DNA from 2 places in the Streptomyces roseoviridis genome. Region 1 is predicted to be linked to the other one. Evidence: predicted binding sites of a transcription regulator. Region 1 holds the regulator's gene; the other holds the start of a gene.
The links. The regulator HspR, encoded in region 1, represses chaperone genes until heat shock. The targets are predictions, from matches to a motif close to TTGAGNNNNNNNNNCTCAA.

Region 1 (3,406 bases):
GTCCTCGGTTGCCGTGACCGCTCCCACAGCGGCAGCAGCCATCAGTGCGACACCGGCTACGGTGCGTATGAGCTTCTTGGACATGACCGAGCAACCTCACTTGAAGGTGTGTAACAACCTGCTCCCCCGCAAGTCACGACGATGGCTCACTCATCCCGTTTCCACCACTCGCTCAATGCATCATGTTCCTGTAATGCAAAAGCCTGGGGGTGTACGTATGCGGATAGAACCTGACGAACCGGGACATTCTCACACGCACGCAGACCTGTGCGAAGCGGGCACCCGGCTCTACACCGAGGCCCTTCGCTCCGGTCGCATCGCCCGTTCCGAGATCGGGCCCGCCCCCTGCCTCATGGACCTCGACCTGCTGCGTCCCGACCCCGACGACGCCGAATGGCTCCGCCCGGTCGCCCCTTCGGCCGCGCTCGCCCGGCTCCTGCTCCCCATAGAGAAGGAGATACAGGAACGCCGGCGCCTGACCCTCACCCTCTCCGACGCGTTCGAGCCGTTCATGACCCTCGGCGCCCGCGACCCCTCGATGACCCACGCCATCACGGTCCTCGAGGGCCTGGAGCGCATCAACGCCAGCCTGGACCGCGCCGTCGCCGAGTGCACCTCCGAACTCCTCACCGTACAACCGGGAAAGGGCCGCAGCGCCCACACCTTCGGAGAAGCACTCCGACGGGTCCGCCCCCTGCTCGGCAAGGGCATCAGGATGCGCACCCTCTACCAGCACACCGCGCGCCACCAGCCCATCACCCTGGCCTACCTCGAACGCATAGGGCCCGAGGTGGAGGTCCGCACCCTCGAAGAGATCATCGACCGGCTCATCATCGTCGACCGCAAGGTCGCCTTCGTGCCCGCGAGCCGCGACCGCACCATCGCGCTCGAACTGCGCCACCAGGGGCTCGTCGAGTATCTCGGCGGCGTCTTCGACCAGTTCTGGCTCCAGGCCACCCCCCTCGACGCCCCCGTCGCCTACGAACCGCCGCAGGGCGGCATCAGCGGCGTCCAGCGCTCCATCGCCAAACTCCTCGTCGAGGGACACGTCGACGAGGCCATCGCCCGCCGCCTCGGCATGAACGTCCGCACCTGCCGCGCCCACATCGCCAAGCTCGCCGCCGCCCTCGGCAGCGGCAGCCGCGCCCAGCTCGGCTACCTCATCGCCCGCTCCGGCATCCTCGAACGGGACAACTGACCAGCGTGTACGCCCACATCGACCTCGACGGCCCCGCCGGCACCCTGCGCGTCACCGGCCACCGGATGCCCACCGTGGAACTCCTGCGGACCCCCGGCACCGCCCCCGACGACCACACCCCCATCGGCACCCGCGACCCCGCCCTGCTCACCCTCACCGTGGACGGACGACCGGCCGGCCTGCGCCCCGCCAAGGGCCGCCTCTCCCGCCGCTCCTACCGCGTCGACGCCGTCGTCTCCCAGGCCCGCTACCGGCTCGTGCCCTGCTCCTACGGAGAGAGCCGGCTCACCCGCGACGGACGGCCGCTGGGCACCCTGGAGTCCACCGGCGACGGCCGCGTCGACGCCGACTGGTCCCCCGACGCCACCCCGCGGGACCGGGCCGTCGGAACCGCCCTCGCCGCCGCCTTCGGCACCGGCGCCCAGCCCTGGTGGCAGACCGCCGCCGACATCGTGGGCGAGCTCATCCCCTGAAGCACACGTCCTCGTTTCCCCCGAGGACACGACGAGGCCCCCTCCGCCGGAACGGAAGGGGCCTTCGGGAGACCTGAAGGAGCGTCGGAGAACGACGGCTACTCGCCGCGCTTGTGACCCGGCCGCCACACCACGAGGGCGCTCGCCTGCTGCACGTCCTGGTACGGGACCAGGTCACGGCGGTACGAGGCGTGCACCTGGGCCTCGCGCTGGCGCATGGCCGCCGCCGCGCCCTCGACCGCCGACGACAGCTCCGCCACCCGCTGCTGCAGCGCCGCGACCTGGTTCTCCAGCTCGATGATGCGCTTGATGCCGGCCAGGTTGATGCCCTCGTCCTGCGACAGCTGCTGCACCTGACGGAGCAGCTCGATGTCACGGGCCGAATAACGGCGTCCGCGGCCCGCCGTGCGGTCCGGGGACACCAGGCCCAGACGGTCGTACTGACGCAGCGTCTGCGGGTGCAGACCGGAGAGCTGGGCCGCCACCGAGATGACGTACACCGGCGTCTCGTCGGTCAGTTCATAAGGGTTACGGCGACGGCCGTCCATCTCCTCAAGCTCCCTTCGCGGCCTGGAACAGCTCTGCCCTGGGGTCCTCGCCCGCCATGGCCTCGCGGTACGTCTCCAGGGCCTCACGGGCCTTGTCGTCCAGCTCCTTCGGCACCGCGACCTCCACCGTCACCAGCAGGTCGCCGCGCGTGCCGTCCTTGCGGACCGCGCCCTTGCCCCGGGCGCGCATGGTGCGGCCGTTGGGAGTCCCGGCGGGCAGCTTCAGGGTGACCGCCGGGCCGCCCAGGGTCGGCACCTTGATCTCGCCGCCCAGCGCCGCCTCGTCGAACGTGACGGGCACCGTGACGGTCAGGTTGTCGTCCTTGCGGCCGAACACCGGGTGGGCGTCGACGTGCACGACCACGTACAGGTCGCCGTTCGGCCCGCCGCGCTCGCCCGGGGCGCCCTTGCCGCGCAGCCGGATCCGCTGGCCGTCGAAGACACCGGCGGGGATGCGGACCTGCATGGTGCGCGAGGACTTGGCGCGCCCGCTGCCCTTGCAGATGTCGCAGGGCGTCTCGGCGATCAGGCCGCGCCCTTTGCAGTCCACGCACGGGTCGGTCAGCGAGAAGCCGCCGCCGCTGCCGCGCGAGACCTGTCCGGTGCCGACGCAGGTCGGGCACACCCGCGGCGTGCCGTTCTTGTCGCCGGTGCCCGAACACGCCTTGCAGGGCTGCTGGCTGGTCATCCGCAGCGGCACGGTCGCGCCCTCGATGGCCTCGGTGAAGCTGAGCGTCACCTCGGACTCGATGTCCTGGCCGCGGCGCGGCTGCGTACGGGTGCCGGCCCCGCCGCCCCGGTTGAACAGGCCGCCGAAGACGTCCCCGAGACCGCCGCCGAAGCCGCCGGCCCCGCCGGGGCCCTGGGCACCGCCGAAGAGGTCGCCCAGGTCGAAGTTGAACGAGCCCCCGCCCGGGCCGCCGGCCCGGAAGCCTCCGTTGCCGAACAGGGCGCGGGCCTCGTCGTACTCCTTGCGCTTCTTGGGATCGCCGAGGACGTCGTTCGCCTCGGAGATCTCCTTGAAGCGCGCCTCGGCGCCGGCGTCGTTCTTGTTGGCGTCCGGGTGGTTCTCGCGGGCGAGCTTCCGGTACGCCTTCTTGATCTCCGCGTCGGTGGCGTCCTTGGGGACGCCGAGAACCTTGTAGTAGTCCTTCTCGACGAAGTCCTTCGTGCTCATCGACGTCCCT
Region 2 (3,406 bases), 1.5 Mb from region 1:
CGGCGGAGGGCCGGGCCGACCACACCGCGAGGATTCCGCCCGGGTTGAGCCGGGCCGCGCAGGCCGCCAAACCCTCGGCGGAGTAAAGGGATTGGTTGTCCTCGGTGACCGTCCAGTCGGGCCCGTTGTCGATGTCGAGGCACAGCGCGTCGTAGGTGTCGGGGGAGGTGCGGACGTGCGTGACGAGGTCCGTGTGCAGGATCACGGTCCTCGGATCGGCCAGCGCCGCGCCCGAGATGGCGGCGAGCGGGCCCTCCCGGTGCCAGTCGATGATCGCCTCCTCACGCTCGGCGACGACGATCCGGCCCCAGCGGGGGTCGGCGGCCGCGTGCGCGAGCGAGAAGCCGACCCCCAGGCCGCCGACGAGGACGGCGGCGCGGCCGTGCCGGCTCTCGGGCAGGGCCGCGAGCGCCGCGTCGACGAGCAGCCGCTCGGAGCGGCCGTCGGAGGTGTCCATCAGGAACGTGCCGTTGGCGATGATCTCGTAGTGCGCGTCGCGCTGCCGCAGGACGACTTCTCCGTACGGGCCCTCGCGCCGGTCGAGGGTGACGGGGCTGGTCATGCTCACTCCGTGGCTCGATGTGTACGTGTCTGGTCCCGGCCATCCTGGGCGTGCGCGGGCGGCCGGGACAAACGCTCAACGAGCGGTGCGGGCCGGACGAGCCCGGGGGTCCGCACGGATCGGCCGGCGCGCCGCGGGCGGGGCCGTCAGGGCGCGGTGGGCGGGCCGCCCCCGGGGAGGGCGTCGAGGACGCGCTGGAGGGCCGGCGGGCGGTTCTCGCCGTCCTGCGTGACCACGAGCCGGTGGTCGTGGGTCAGGTGGTACGTGAAGCCGTCGGCCACCGGCGCCCCCGTCGGGCGGGCCGGGACCCGGGCGTAGGCCGGGTCCTCCAGGGCGGCGCGGAGGGCTGCGGTCTCGGCGGCGGTCATCCGGCCGTCGCGGGCGGGCCCGGTGCCGGAGCGGACGGTGTAGCCGCCGTCGTGGTGCACGACCAGCTTGTTGACGACCCCCGCGAGGCCGCCGTTGACGACGACCTCGACGAGGACCTCCTGAGGGGCCGGATCGTTTCTGCCCCCGGTGGCGGTGGCGGTGGCGGGCCCGCTCGGAACGGGCGGGATGCTCAGGGTGGTGCTCGGCTTGTCGCCCGGTGCCGTCGGCGCCGGCCCGCCGCACCCGGCCACGGCCACGGCGGCGGCGACCACGGCCGCCAGTGCGGCCCCCCTCCCGTACCGCTGCGCGTACTCCATGAGCCGAGCATGCCGCTCGCCCGGTCACGGCGCAGCAGGAACGACTCAACCGGTGCGGACGACTCCGGTCAGCGGGCCCCTGTAGCGCCAGTCGAGCGAGCCGTACAGCGCCATCCCGTCCGTGGTGGCCGAGAGGACGCCGGTCCTCGCGCCGGCCTGTGCGGCGGCCGCCTCCAGGGTGCGCATCACGTTGGCGCCGAGGCCGCGGCGCCGGTGGGCTGGGTCCGTCTCGATCTGGTCGGCGACGGCGGTCGCGCCGGTCGGCGCGATCTGGCCCCGGGCGGCCAGGGTGCCGTCGGGGGCGAGGATCCGGACCCGGATGACGCCGTCGTGGGTCTCCGTCGTCCGCGCGTACCCCTCGGGGGGCGCGGGCCGGGCGGACGGGTCGAGGGTCTTGGTCATCATGAAGCCGGGGTCGTCCGGGATCGTCCAGCCCTCGGTGATCCACGGCGCCACCTCCTCGGGGGTCGCCATCACCTTGAGCCAGGCGTACGGCTCGGTGACGTCGGCGCACAGCTTCCCGACGGACACCGCGTCCGGGTGCGGCAGGACGTGCCGGAACGGATGCCGGGGCAGCCCCACGTCGATCCGGTAGCCCCAGGGCGCGACGACGGCGGCGGGGGTGCCCCGGGAGACGGTCCAGCCGGCCACCCAGGCTGCTGTAATGGCTGCAATATCCATGAGGGCATTACATCGGCCGTTCACGGTGCGGGGGAGCCTGATCGCTCAGAGCGAACAGATGGTGGGGAACATTCGGCGGCGCAGGTGCATTGAGTCCATACAGCTCAACTTGACTGCCGAAGGGGAGATCATGGCTTCTGAGTCCATGGCGTCCGTGCCGCTCACTCTGCCTGTGCTGCCGCTCGACGACGAGGTCGTGCTGCCCGGAATGGTGGTGCCGCTGGACCTGTCCGACAACGACGTGCGGGCCGCGGTCGAGGCCGCCCAGGCCGCCGCGCGCGGAGGGAACGGAAAGCCCCGGGTGCTCCTGGTGCCCCGGGTCGACGGCACCTACGCCGGGACCGGCGTCCTCGGCACCGTCGAGCAGGTCGGCCGGCTGTCCGACGGCGACCCGGGCGCGCTCATCCGCGGCCTCGGCCGCGTGCGCATCGGCGCCGGCACCACCGGACCCGGCGCCGCCCTGTGGGTCGAGGGCACCGTGGTCGAGGAGACCGTGCCCGACCCGCTGCCCGGCGCCGTGACCGAACTCGTCAAGGAGTACAAGGCGCTGGCCACCACCTGGCTGAAGAAGCGCGGCGCCTGGCAGGTCGTCGACCGCGTCCAGCAGATCGAGGGCGTCGGCGCCCTCGCCGACAACTCCGGGTACTCGCCCTTCCTCACCGTCGAGCAGAAGGTCGCGCTCCTGGAGACCGCCGACCCCGTCGCCCGCCTCAAGCTCGCCACCACCCAGCTGCGCGACCACCTCGCCGAGCAGGACGTCGCCGAGACCATCGCCAAGGACGTCCAGGAGGGCGTCGACAAGCAGCAGCGCGAGTTCCTGCTGCGCCGCCAGCTCGAAGCCGTCCGCAAGGAGCTGCGCGAGCTCAACGGCGAGAGCGAGGGCGACGAGTCCGACGACTACCGCGCCCGCGTCGAGGCCGCCGACCTGCCCGAGAAGGTCCGCGAGGCGGCCCTCAAGGAGGTCGAGAAGCTGGAGCGGGCGAGCGACCAGTCGCCCGAGGGCTCCTGGATCCGCACCTGGCTCGACACCGTCCTCGAACTGCCGTGGAACGAGCGGACCGAGGACCAGTACGACATCCAGGGCGCCAAGGCCGTCCTCGACGCCGAACACGCGGGCCTGGAGGACGTGAAGGAGCGCATCACCGAATACCTGGCGGTGCGCAAGCGGCGCGCCGAACGCGGCCTCGGCGTGGTCGGCGGCCGGCGCGGCGGCGCCGTGCTCGCCCTGGTCGGCCCGCCCGGCGTCGGCAAGACCTCGCTCGGCGAGAGCGTGGCCCACGCGATGGGGCGGAAGTTCGTCCGGGTCGCGCTCGGCGGCGTACGGGACGAGGCGGAGATCCGCGGCCACCGGCGCACCTACGTCGGCGCCCTGCCCGGCCGGATCGTCCGCGCGATCAAGGAGGCCGGGTCCATGAACCCCGTCGTCCTCCTCGACGAGATCGACAAGGTCGGCTCAGACTTCCGGGGCGACCCGGCG

Region 2: the regulator HspR is predicted to act here: its motif matches at 2,019-2,037, upstream of lon (endopeptidase La).

What each region holds. Positions count from the first base shown of each region.
Region 1 covers NZ_BAAAWU010000001.1:3,960,357-3,963,762, reverse strand. The annotation lists gene ABD954_RS17955 (helix-turn-helix transcriptional regulator) at 218-1,198, shown strand; gene ABD954_RS17950 (hypothetical protein) at 1,204-1,671, shown strand; gene ABD954_RS17945 (heat shock protein transcriptional repressor HspR) at 1,770-2,219, opposite strand; gene dnaJ (molecular chaperone DnaJ) at 2,224-3,396, opposite strand.
Region 2 covers NZ_BAAAWU010000001.1:2,418,640-2,422,045, reverse strand. The annotation lists gene ABD954_RS10685 (spermidine synthase family protein) at 1-562, opposite strand, end outside; gene ABD954_RS10680 (hypothetical protein) at 709-1,248, opposite strand; gene ABD954_RS10675 (GNAT family N-acetyltransferase) at 1,294-1,929, opposite strand; gene lon (endopeptidase La) at 2,060-3,406, shown strand, end outside.